DNA from 2 places in the Mesorhizobium sp. M0923 genome. Region 1 is predicted to be linked to the other one. Evidence: predicted binding sites of a transcription regulator. Region 1 holds the regulator's gene; the other holds the start of a gene.
What was found. Region 1 encodes LexA, which represses DNA repair genes until DNA is damaged. Its sites were predicted from a motif close to TGTTCNNNNTGTGTTCNG; they were not measured.
Positions count from the first base shown of each region.

Region 1 (6,181 bases):
GGGCGCAAATCGTGCACACCCGAGATCGATACGACATGGCGAATGCGCCGGACAATTTCGGGCGCCAGCGGCGTCGTCGTCGTAACCATCCGGCTAACAAGATGGCCACCGGCCGAGTGTCCGGTCAGCATCAGCGGCCCTGCGACCATCCCCGCCGCCTTGCCGATCGCCGCGCCGACTTCCTTGACGATGCCGCCAATGCGCATCTGCGGACAGAGCGTGTAGGACGGCATCGCCACGGCATAGCCGCGATCAACAGCGCCAGCGGCAAGATGCGACCAGAAACTCTTGTCGAATGCCATCCAGTAGCCGCCATGGACGAACACCACGAGCCCCTTGGGCTTGGTGGCCGGCAGGAAAAGATCGAGCCGGTTGCGTGGGCCATGGCCATAGGCCATGTCGAGCCGCGCCCGGCCCTCGGTCGAAAGCACGTCGCGAAAAACCCGCGCGGGCTCGACCCAGGCCGCCGGCCAGCGATCGCTGCCGGCTATGTTGGCGCCGTTGGCATAGGCGTTGTCCCAATCGGCAATGTGACGTTCGAACACCCTGCGCCCTCCCCTGGCAATATGGCCTTGCAACGAGCGTGAGCATCGCGCGGCGCGTCGTCGCCAGCCTCACGATTCCAGCTCTCGCATCAATCTCAAGTGACAGCCGCCTTGATGGCGAAGCGCGCATCCTTCCACGCACCGGTGCGCAGGATGTCCTCAAGCACTTCGACGGCCTGCCAGACATCGGCATAGCCGACATAGAGCGGGGTGAAGCCGAAGCGCATGGTCGATGGCGCGCGAAAATCGCCGATCACGCCACGTTCGATCAGCGCGCGCATGATCTGGTAGCCATGCTCGTGCATGAATGAAATCTGGCTGCCGCGTTTTTCCCCGTCGCGCGTGCTTTCGAGCGTTAGCCCGTAAGTGCCGCACTTTGCCTCGACGAGCTCGATGAACAGATCAGCCAGCGCGATGCTCTTCTTGCGCACCGCCGTCATGTCGACATCGTTCCAGATGTCGAGCGCGCCCTTCAGCGTGCGCATCGACAGGACCGGCTGGGTGCCGCACAGAAACCGGCGGATGCCGGTGCCGGCCGCATAGCCTGGCTCGAAGGCGAAGGGCCGTGCATGGCCCCACCAGCCGGTGAGCGGCTGCTGGATGTCGGCAAGATGCCGCTCAGCCGCATAGATGAAGGCAGGCGCGCCCGGTCCGCCATTCAGATATTTGTAGGTGCAGCCAACGGCAAAATCGGCGTTTGCCGTGTCGAGCTCGACTGGCATCGCACCGGCGGTGTGGCAGAGATCCCAGACGATCATCGCCCCGGCTTCCTGGGCCCTGCGCGTCAGCGCCGGCATGTCGCGCAGTTCGCCCGACTTGTAGTTGACGTGGTTGACCAGCACCACGGCGGTGCGTTCGTCGATCAGCTCTTCGATGCTCGGCGCGTCGACCCCCGAGAGGCGCAGCAGCGTATCTTTTCGCGTCGAAACCACACCCTCAGCCATGTAGAGGTCTGTCGGAAAACTGTCGCCCTCGGCGACGATGACCTGCCGCTCCGGCCGCATGGCCATGGCGGCGTGCAGCAGCTTGTAGATGTTGACCGATGTCGTGTCGCAGACCACCGTCTGGCCGGCCGCGGCACCGATCAGGCGCCCGAGCTGGTCGCCGAGTTCGAGCGGCATGTTGAACCAGCCGGCCGTGTTCCAGGCGCGGATGAGATCATGCGCCCATTCTTCGGTCGCTGCCTTGCTCAATTCATCGAAAGCGGCACGCGAAGCGGCCCCTAGCGAATTGCCGTCGAGATAGATCACTCCTTGCGGCAGCACAAAGCGGTCGCGCATCGCGCGCAGCGGATCTGCAGCATCCATCGCCCTTATGGCAACGAGATCGCGAATTCCTGTCATGATTTGTCTGCTCCCCCAAGATTCACCGCAACGCCGGACACGCATCGACGGCATCCATCGGTCACGAGCGGTTCTCCATTACCTGGTATCGCGCAGCAAGGCTCCACCGGCGACAAGTTGCCTGACCACGCGGTGGAAACCAGGAGCCAAGCCAACCCAAGGTTGGCGTTTTGAGTTCGTTTCGTTCACGGTGCATTGACCAAACCGCACAGTCGATACGGCTTCAATTCCGTGCCCTTTGCCGGCTGACGGCCGATACCAGTGCCGCCTTCTGGGAACCCAGAGGCCGCAAACGAAAGCAGAATCAAGGCGATGACGCCCGCGGCGGTGAAAATGCAGCGTTCCGGTTTGGTGAGTGGTATCGTTTCCCGAGCCCTAACACATTCATTAAACTTTAAACAGTTGCGGAACACAACTGGAACAGATAGTGTTTGTTCTGGGTTTGTTTTTCTGATTCTGTTGGGGGTCGCTATGCTGACACGCAAACAACACGAACTGCTTATGTTCATCCACGAAAGGCTGAAGGAAAGCGGTATCCCGCCCTCCTTCGACGAGATGAAGGAAGCGCTCGACCTGGCTTCCAAATCGGGAATCCACCGGCTGATTACGGCGCTGGAGGAGCGCGGCTTCATTCGCCGTTTGCCCAACCGGGCCCGTGCACTGGAGGTGCTGCGCCTGCCCGATTCGATCGCCCCCGGCCTCAATGCGGCACGCAAGTTCTCGCCGAGCGTCATCCAGGGCAGTCTTGGGCAAGGTCCTCGGCAGGGCAAGCCGACATCGTCGCGCATGCCTGCAGCCGGCAATGACGACGATGTCGTCGCCGCCGTGTCGATCCCGGTGATGGGCCGCATCGCCGCCGGTGTGCCGATCGATGCCATCCAGCACCAGACGCATTCGATCTCGGTGCCGCCGGACATGATCATGGGCGGCGAGCATTATGCGCTGGAGGTCAAAGGCGATTCGATGATCGAGGCTGGCATTTTCGACGGCGACACGGTGATCATCCGCAATGCCGATACGGCGAGCCCCGGTGAGATCGTGGTGGCACTGGTCGACGAGGAAGAAGCGACGCTGAAGCGGTTCCGCCGCAAGGGCGCCTCGATCGCCCTGGAAGCCGCCAATCCGGCCTACGAGACGCGCATCTTCGGACCAGACAGGGTCAAGGTGCAGGGCAAGCTCGTTGGGCTGATCCGCCGCTACTGAGCTGCGCCCTTGGCGCCGGCTTTTGGCTTGTCGGCTCTGCGGTATGGCGGCATGCCCCGCGCCGCGCGGGAAAATTTCCGCTGCACGTGCCAGGGCCGGTATGATTTTTCGACGGCGAAGCGGATTTCGGCGCGTGTTGCCGCTTGTGGATCGAAATAGACGGCCGCACTTCCCGCGCGCGCCAGTTGCCGTTTGGTGACGACGAGGACCAGCCGGTCGTAGTAGCAGGGATTATGGGCGGTGGCGTCGTCGATGACGATCAAGCTGGCAAAGGCGCAGGCTGGCCGTGCAGTATCGCGGTCATTGGCTAGCGCGATGATCGCGCCGGATGGATGCCTGGCAAGGCAGAGACCGTCCGTGCAAATGAACGGCATGCCCGGCGGTAAGTCGGCCGGATCGGCAATGTCGAATTGCGGATCGTTCTTTCCAGGTGTTTCCGGCGCGACGATAGCCTCTGATGTGAGCGCGCGTTTCCAGTTGTCGATGGTGAACTCATTCGGGCGTGCCCGGTTGACCGCGAGTTCACCGCTGCCGATCGGCAGCGCGACGAGCCGTGCGTCCTCCGAGATCAATACATCGGGTACGCGCGTCTGCGTTGTCGTTAGCAAGCCGGCGAGCGCAAAAGGAAGGGCCACGAGCCGCAACCAGGTCGTCGCCATGCTGGCAATGACGAGGGCGATCGTCACCAAAAGGACAGATCTCAGCGAAATCAGCCCGACCGCATCGATCGGCGAGCGCTCGGAGATCCACCCGGACAGGGCGATCATCGCCGTCAGCCCCTTGCCCATCACGTAGAGGAAAGGCCCATCCGCGCCGAACGGCATCGCCAGCGCACTGAGGACGGCGAAGGGCATGACGACCAGTGAGATGATAGGCATGATGGCCAGATTGGCGAACAGGCTGAGCGGCGCCACGCGCTGGAAATGCCATATGGCGAAAAGCGCCGTGGCGCTCCCTGCAATGATCGAGGTCATCGCTAGGCCGCCCATGCCCAGCAGTACCTTTCTAGTGGCAAAGCGTAGCGGCGACCGCCGGGGCGGCGGCGTGGTGGCCCCGCCGGCGCGGTAATCGGACCAGCCTGCATAGGCGCCGACAAGGGCCGCCGTCGCGGCGAAGGACATCTGGAAGCTCGGACCGACCACCTCGTGCGGCGACACCAGAATGACCGCGATGGCCGAGATCGCCAGGTTGCGCATGGTGAGCGCGGCCCGGTCGAACAGCACGGCGATAAGCATCACCGCCAGCATGATGAAGCTGCGTTCGGCCGCCACCACAATGCCGGAAAAGACGAGGTAGGCCGCAATCGAAAAAAGCGCGGCGGCCGCGGCATATTTCTTGACCGGCCGTCGCGATGAGAAATCGGGAAACAACGCAAAGGTGCCGCGTAGCAGCGCCATGATGGTGCCGGCGACCAACGCCATATGCAGCCCCGAGATGGAGATGATGTGATAGATGCCTGTACGCCGCATCGCTTCGTTGATCTCCTCGGGAATGCCGGCGCGCACGCCGACGATCAGCGCAGCAGCAATCTCGCCCTCGGCGCCGCCGATGCGGCTGCGGATATGGTCGGCGATGGATTCGCGCGCGTCTTCGATCGAGGAAGAAAGCCGCGCGGCAAGCGGCATGCTGCCCGACGACACGACTTTCGGATTGCCGAGAAAAAAGCCGCTGCCGCCGATACCGGCGAAATAGCTGTCGAAGGAGAAATCATAGCTGTCGGGCCGCACCGGCCCGGTCGGCGGCAGCAGCCGCACATAGCCGGCGATCTCGGAACCGGCGGTCAGCTCAGCCGGTATTTTCATCGCCGAAACGCGGACCCGTTCCGGCATGTAGCGCAGTGTCGGCCTGGCGGTTGAGATCACATCGATCGTCAGCCTGATGCGGCCGCTCGCCATGGGCTCGAACGATACGACGCGACCCGTGAGGCGCGTTGAGATTTCGGAACCGAGCATATGCGTTCCGACACGCCAGGTCTCGACCTTGGCGGCAAGCACGCCAAGCGCGCAGAGCAACGCCGCCATGAAGCACAGGCGGGTTCTGGGCCACGACCGCGAGGCGACGGCACAGAGGGCTGCCAAGGCGACGATTGCGATCGGCTGTGGAAAGGCCGGCTCCACCGCCAGCGCAAAATATACGATCACCCCGCATGCGAGGAACACCGGCACCAGCAGGAAGGCGACCCCACGGTCGAGCTCCAGGCCGACCGCCGAGGTTACGCCGTTGCGGATACGGGACGGTGACGGGAGGCGGAAACGCCGGCGTAGGCGCACGATGGGCTCGGCCGCGGGCACGAGAACCGTTGCTGGGTCGCTCGCCGGCAGCGACGGGGCATCAAAGCGTGGAACCGGCAGCAATGCCGGTGCCGGCAGGACAGGCACGGGCGCGGCAAACAGCAAGCGTTCGCTGACGCCGCTGCCAACGTCCTCGCCCTCGCCCGCACCACGGCCTCGCACAGCCATCGGGTCTGCCCCTTGCGCCCTCGACCTCCTATGCTACATGAACGCGCAACGCGCGAAAGTCCGCAAACCCACTTCCTTCGCCTGCCTGAGAGTTCCATGCCCGACAAGGTCGTCACCCGTTTTGCCCCCTCGCCCACCGGCTATCTGCATATTGGCGGGGCGCGCACGGCGCTGTTCAACTGGCTGTATGCCAAGCACACAGCCGGCACGATGCTGCTGCGCATCGAGGACACCGACCGCGAGCGTTCCACCGATGCGGCAACCGCGGCCATCCTCGACGGGCTTTCCTGGCTTGGCCTGACATGGGACGGTGAGCCGGTGTCGCAGTTCGAGCGTGCGCCGCGCCATCGCGAGGTGGCCGAGGAACTCGTTCGCATGGGCAAGGCCTATTATTGTTACGCGACGCCTGCCGAGTTGGAGGCAATGCGCGAGAGCGCACGAGCCAAGGGGCTGCCTCCCCGCTATGACGGCCGCTGGCGCGACCGCGACCCCTCCGAGGCGCCGGCCGGCGCCAAGGGGGCGATCCGCATCAAGGCGCCGACAGACGGCGAGACGGTTGTGCATGACCGCGTCCAGGGCGACGTGCGCTTTCCCAACAAGGATCTCGACGATTTCATTATTCTGCGCTCGG
Region 1 is NZ_JAMYNW010000001.1:500,463-506,643, reverse strand. Features, by position in the region: gene NKH89_RS02430 (hormone-sensitive lipase) at 1-545, opposite strand, end outside; gene kynU (kynureninase) at 641-1,888, opposite strand; gene lexA (transcriptional repressor LexA) at 2,360-3,091, shown strand; gene NKH89_RS02415 (ComEC/Rec2 family competence protein) at 3,085-5,550, opposite strand; gene gltX (glutamate--tRNA ligase) at 5,647-6,181, shown strand, end outside.

Region 2 (6,181 bases), 200 kb from region 1:
GTGTCCGACAGGCTGACGCGGCTGATGCCCGGCCGGCTCGTTGGCCAGTCGACGGACAGCAAGGGCCGTCCCGGATATCGCCTGGCCTTGCAGACACGCGAGCAGCATATCCGCCGCGACAAGGCGACCTCCAACATCTGCACCGCACAGGCGCTGCTCGCCAACATGGCGACGGCCTATGCGATCTGGCATGGCCCTGCCGGGCTGCAGGCGATTGCCGGCCGCGTCCACACGCTGGCCAACCGCCTGGCTGCCGGCCTCAAGGCAGCAGGCGTTTCGGTGCTCGGCGGAAGCCGCTTCGACACGGTGACCGTGGAACTGAAGGGCAGAGCCGCCGCACTTGCCGCCGCCGCCGAGAAGACCGGCCGGCTGCTGCGTGTCATCGACGCCGACCATGTCGGCATCAGCTTTGACGAGACCTCCACCGAGGCCGATCTGGAGGCGATCGCAGCACTTTTCGGCGCCAAGGCCGGCGTTGCCGCCGGCAGTTCCATGCCAGGAAAACCGCGCGGCAAGGAGTTCCTCACCCAGCCCGTCTTCCGCGAAAACCACTCGGAAACCGACATGATGCGCTTCTTGCGCCGGCTGTCCGACAAGGACCTGGCGCTCGACCGCGCCATGATCCCGCTCGGCTCCTGCACCATGAAGCTCAACGCCGCCGCCGAAATGATGCCGGTAAGCTGGCCCGATGTCGCCAACCTGCATCCCTTTGCCCCGGCGAGCCATTCGGTAGGCTATCGCGCCATGATCGACGAGCTGGAAGGCTGGCTGGCGGAGATCACCGGCTTCGACGCGGTGACCCTGCAGCCCAATGCCGGCAGCCAGGGCGAATATGCAGGGCTGCTCGCCATTCGCGGCTATCATTTGTCGCGTGGCGAAGGCCATCGCACCGTCTGCCTGATCCCGTCCTCGGCGCATGGCACCAATCCGGCAAGTGCGGCCATGGCCGGCATGAGTGTCGTCGTCGTGCGCTGCACCGAGGACGGCAATATCGACATGGAAGACTTGCAGGCCAAGGCGGCCGAGCATGCAAAAGACCTCGCGGCGCTGATGTTCACCTATCCTTCGACGCATGGTGTTTTCGAGGAAGGCGCCCGCGACCTCTGTGCGCTCGTCCACAGCCATGGCGGCCAGGTCTATTTCGACGGCGCCAATCTCAACGCTCTGGTCGGCCTCGCCCGTCCCGGCGATATCGGTGCCGATGTCTGCCACATGAACCTGCACAAGACCTTCTGCATTCCACATGGCGGCGGCGGCCCCGGCGTCGGCCCGATCGGCGTCAAGGCGCATCTGAAGCCATATCTGCCCGGACACGTCACCGAAGGCTCGGCCCATGCCGTGGCGGCGGCACCGTTCGGCAGCGCCTCGATCCTGCCGATCACCTGGATGTATATCCGCATGATGGGCGCTTCCGGCCTGAAGCAGGCGACCGAGACGGCGATCATCTCCGCCAACTACGTGGCGACGCGGCTTGGCGAGCATTTCCCCCTGCTTTACAAGGGGCGCAACGGACGCGTTGCGCATGAATGCATCCTCGACACCCGCGTGCTCAAGGACAGCGCCGGCATCAGCGTCGACGATATCGCCAAGCGGCTGATCGACTATGGCTTCCACGCGCCGACCATGTCGTTCCCGGTGGCCGGCACGCTGATGGTCGAGCCGACCGAATCCGAGCCCAAGCGCGAGCTGGATCGTTTCTGCGAAGCCATGATCGCCATAGCCGGCGAGGCAGCCAAGGTGGCGAAGGGCGAATGGCCCTTGGCCGACAATCCTCTGGTCAATGCGCCACATACCGCCGCCGAGGCGTTGGCCGGCCAGTGGACCCATCCCTATTCGCGCCTGGAAGCGGCCTACCCCGCCGGCGATGCCGATACGGCGGCAAAATACTGGCCACCGGTGTCACGCATCGACAACGTCGCTGGCGACCGCAACCTGGTCTGCTCCTGCCCGCCGCTGTCGGAATATCTGGGTGCGGCGGAGTAGACCATGATCCCGAAGAGTGGAATCCGGTTTTCGGACAAGATCATGGTCTAACAAGAAGATAGAAGCCTCAATCAGGCAGAACGCAAGGCCGGCCCGTCGGCCTTGCTCGCCCTGTCCCGGGCGATGACGCGATTTCGCCCGGCGCGCTTTGCCGCATAGAGCGCGGCGTCGGCTTCGGCCAGCACATCATCGAGACCGGTGCCGCTCGTCCCACCAAAGCCGATGCCGCCGCTGACTGTGCTTCGCAACGGACCAAGCTGGGTGGCCACGACTTCCGTACCGAAGGCGACGCTGATCTTGCTCGCAATGTCATAGGCCTTTTCTTCCGTCATCCGCGACATGACGAGCACGAATTCCTCGCCGCCCAGCCGGAAGGCGTCGACGCCGGTTCTGGCGTATTTCCTGATGACGGCGGCAAAGCGGCGCAGGACCTGGTCGCCGACCGGATGACCGAATACGTCGTTCGTCCTTTTGAAATGGTCGAGGTCGAACATGGCGACGGACATAAACGGACCGAAGACCCGCTCGCCGTAGAGTGCCGTTAACGCCCGCCGGTTCATCAGCCCGGTCAATGGATCGGTCATCGTCTCGGCCTTCAATTCGATCTGCGCCTGCAAATGGTGCAGGGAGAGCGTTAATGCGCCAAGCCCGGTCATGCAGGCGACGGCTACGACGGAATTCACCCGCTCGGCCCAATTGTCCGGTGCTACGCCGAGCACCCACTGGCCCTTGACCAGCAGGACCGCGCCGCAAAGTCCGAACGACAGCGCACAGACGCCGCTCAGGAACGATACGACCAGCAATATCCGGCGATCATGACCACCCTCAATCCAGAACATCGCCCCGATAAGCGAGAGTAGCGCCGTTACCGTCGCGTAGGTGACAATGAAGCCGACACCATCAAACCCGAGATACGTCGCGCCCGCGCAAACAGCCATCGCAGCCAAGGTCGGCAAGATGGCGCGCCTATAGTCGCGCATGCTGAGATATTGCATGGCCGACAGGCAGATAATCAGGAAGCCGAGGCTGAGAAGAGCAAGCACGATCTGGCAAAGCCAGGGGCTTGGATCTCTTGTGTAATGCCAAAACAAGACCACATGGGCGACGAGCACGAGAATGCCGCACGCCACCGTCAGCACAAAGCGTGCCTGTGGCGCGGTGAACCAGATCGCAAACATGGTGATGCTGAGGCACGTGCCCGACAGCGCCGCTGCGAGCAGGAGCGAACTGTAATCCAACATGCTTAAGCGACAGCCTCTTGAGGGTTTCGCTGCATTCTAGGTCAGCGACAGTCCGCGGATATCGTTTTTCAGCCAATCTTGCGGCGTAACCTTCGGACAAGGTTTACAAAGCGTCGATGCTCCAAGCTTCGACCCCATTTCCGCCGCTTGGTTGTCGAATGGTTTTGCAGTAAGAGGCTCTATCCTCGAACGTAACAGGAACCTCCGTCGCCTGCCCGCAAAAAGCGTGGCAGTATCGGGTGGTGATTCGCAGCATCGGAATCCAGGACCGGCATGGACGACAATAACGATCTTTTCGGCAATTTGGGCAAGCAGCCGCAACCGGCTCGCGCCGCGCGCCCGGCCGACCCGCTGGTGCAGGCGGCGAAGCGGCCGGCGCCCCGCGATGCCAGCGAGAGCTATAGTGCCGCCGATATCGAGGTGCTGGAGGGGCTGGAGCCGGTGCGCCGCCGCCCGGGCATGTACATTGGCGGCACCGACGACAAGGCGATGCACCATCTGTTCGCCGAGGTCATCGACAATTCGATGGACGAGGCGGTCGCCGGCCATGCTACCTTCATCGATGTCGAGCTTTCCGCCGACGGATACCTGTCTGTAACCGACAACGGCCGCGGCATTCCGGTCGATCCGCACCCGAAATTCAAGAAGCCGGCGCTCGAACTCATCATGACCACGCTGCATTCAGGCGGCAAGTTCGACAGCAAGGTCTACGAGACCTCGGGAGGCCTGCACGGTGTCGGCGTTTCCGTGGTCAACGCGCTGTCCGACCATCTCGAGGTCGAGGTTGCGATTGGGCGCAAGCTCTATCGCCAGCGCTTCTCGCGAGGCGTTCCGGTGACCGGCCTGGAGCAGCTCGGCGAGGTGCACAACCGGCGCGGCACGAAGATCCGCTTCCATCCAGACGAGCAGATTTTCGGCAAGGGTGCTGCGTTCGAGCCGGCGCGGCTCTACCGCATGGCGCGGTCAAAAGCCTATCTGTTCGGCGGTGTCGAAATCCGCTGGACCTGCGATCCCTCGCTGATCAAGGAAAAGGACACGACGCCGGCCAAGGCAGAATTCCATTTTCCGGGCGGCCTCAAGGACTATCTGAAAGCCTCGCTCGGCGACGAATTCCAGGTGACCCGTGAAATGTTCGCCGGCAAGAGCGAGAAGCAGGGCGGTCACGGCTCGCTCGAATGGGCGGTGACCTGGTTCGGCGGCGACGGTTTTATAAATTCCTATTGCAACACCATTCCGACAGCTGAAGGCGGCACGCACGAGGCCGGCTTCCGCAACGTTCTGACGCGCGGCTTGCGCGCTTATGCCGACCTGGTCGGCAACAAGCGCGCTTCGATCGTCACATCCGAGGATGTGATGATCTCGGCGGTGGGCATGCTGTCGGTGTTCATCCGCGAACCGGAATTCGTCGGCCAGACCAAGGACAGGCTGGCGACGATCGAGGCGATCCGCATCGTCGAAAGCGCCATCCGCGACCCGTTCGACCATTGGCTGGCCGACAATCCGCAGGAAGCTTCGAAACTGCTCGAATGGGTGATCGCGCGTGCCGACGAGCGGGTGCGCCGCCGCCAGGAAAAGGAAGTGTCGCGCAAGAGCGCCGTGCGCAGGCTGCGCCTGCCCGGCAAGCTCGCCGATTGCACGCAGAATGCAGCGGCCGGCGCCGAGCTGTTCATCGTCGAGGGCGATTCGGCTGGCGGTTCGGCAAAGCAGGCGCGCGACCGCGCCAGCCAGGCGGTGCTGCCGCTCCGCGGCAAGATCCTCAACGTCGCCAGCGCCGGTAACGACAAGCTGGCCGGCAACCAGCAGATATCCGACCTGATCCAGGCCTTGGGCTGCGGCACGCGCTCGAGATACCGCGACGAGGACCTGCGTTACGACCGGGTCATCATCATGACCGACGCCGACGTCGATGGCGCCCATATCGCTTCGCTGCTGATCACCTTCTTCTACCAGGAGATGCCGAGCCTGGTCCGCGGCGGCCATCTCTATCTGGCGGTGCCGCCGCTCTACTCGATCCGGCAAGGCGGCAAGGTCGCCTATGCCCGCGACGATGCGCACAAGGACGAACTTCTGCGCACCGAATTCACCGGGCGCGGCAAAGTCGAAATCGGCCGCTTCAAGGGGCTGGGCGAAATGATGGCCGCCCAGCTCAAAGAAACCACCATGGACCCGAGAAAGCGCACGCTGCTCAGGGTGGACGTCATCGACGCCGAGGCGGCGACCAAGGATGCGGTCGACGCATTGATGGGCACCAAGCCCGAGGCCCGCTTCCGCTTCATCCAGGAACGCGCGGAATTCGCCGCGACGGAAGTGCTGGATATCTGAGCGTCTTCTGCTAGGCGAGCCGCGGACGGCGGCTGTCACTGTGCGCAAGACTTTTCCGGATTTTTCGCGAAGGATGACGCCTGGAACGGTTCAGCGTTTCACGGAAACGCCGAACCGCTCAGTTTTTTATTTTTTGACGCAAGTCGGAAAACCGTTTCACGCTTTTCCTGGAATTGCTTTAAGCAGCCGCGATCGCCAGCGCGTGCCCGCGTGCGTTCTCGCGCAGCGCATCGAGATGGATCGATTTGACCAGCCTGGCGAGATCGCCTTCGGCGGACTGTCCGCCCAATTCCTTCAGCATCAGCCAGCTGACTTCCTGGACGCCGGCGAGGCGTTTGCCATTGGCGACCTCACGCCAGACCTTCAGCGCGCGCAGGATGATGGCGTGGGTGGCGGCGGCAAGCCCGGCGCTGCGGAACAGTGCCTGCAACGCTATGTCATGCCCGCTGGCCAGCAGCGCCCTCACCCGTTGCTCGGGCTGCTGGCTGAGCGCGACCAGCGCCGAACCAAAGAAGTCGACCTTGCCGTGCGCGATGGTGCGGATGACGAAGCTTGCGGTCAGGTCGCCGCGCAGGCGCAGATGTTCGACAAGTGCGGTATGTTCCTCCGCCCGCGTGCCTTCGATCAGTGTCACC
Region 2 is NZ_JAMYNW010000001.1:296,431-302,611, reverse strand. Features, by position in the region: gene gcvP (aminomethyl-transferring glycine dehydrogenase) at 1-1,983, shown strand, start outside; gene NKH89_RS01440 (GGDEF domain-containing protein) at 2,055-3,224, opposite strand; gene parE (DNA topoisomerase IV subunit B) at 3,498-5,546, shown strand; gene NKH89_RS01430 (DUF2336 domain-containing protein) at 5,725-6,181, opposite strand, start outside.
Region 2: a site for LexA is predicted at 3,410-3,427, ahead of parE (DNA topoisomerase IV subunit B). Genes of this name have one in related genera too.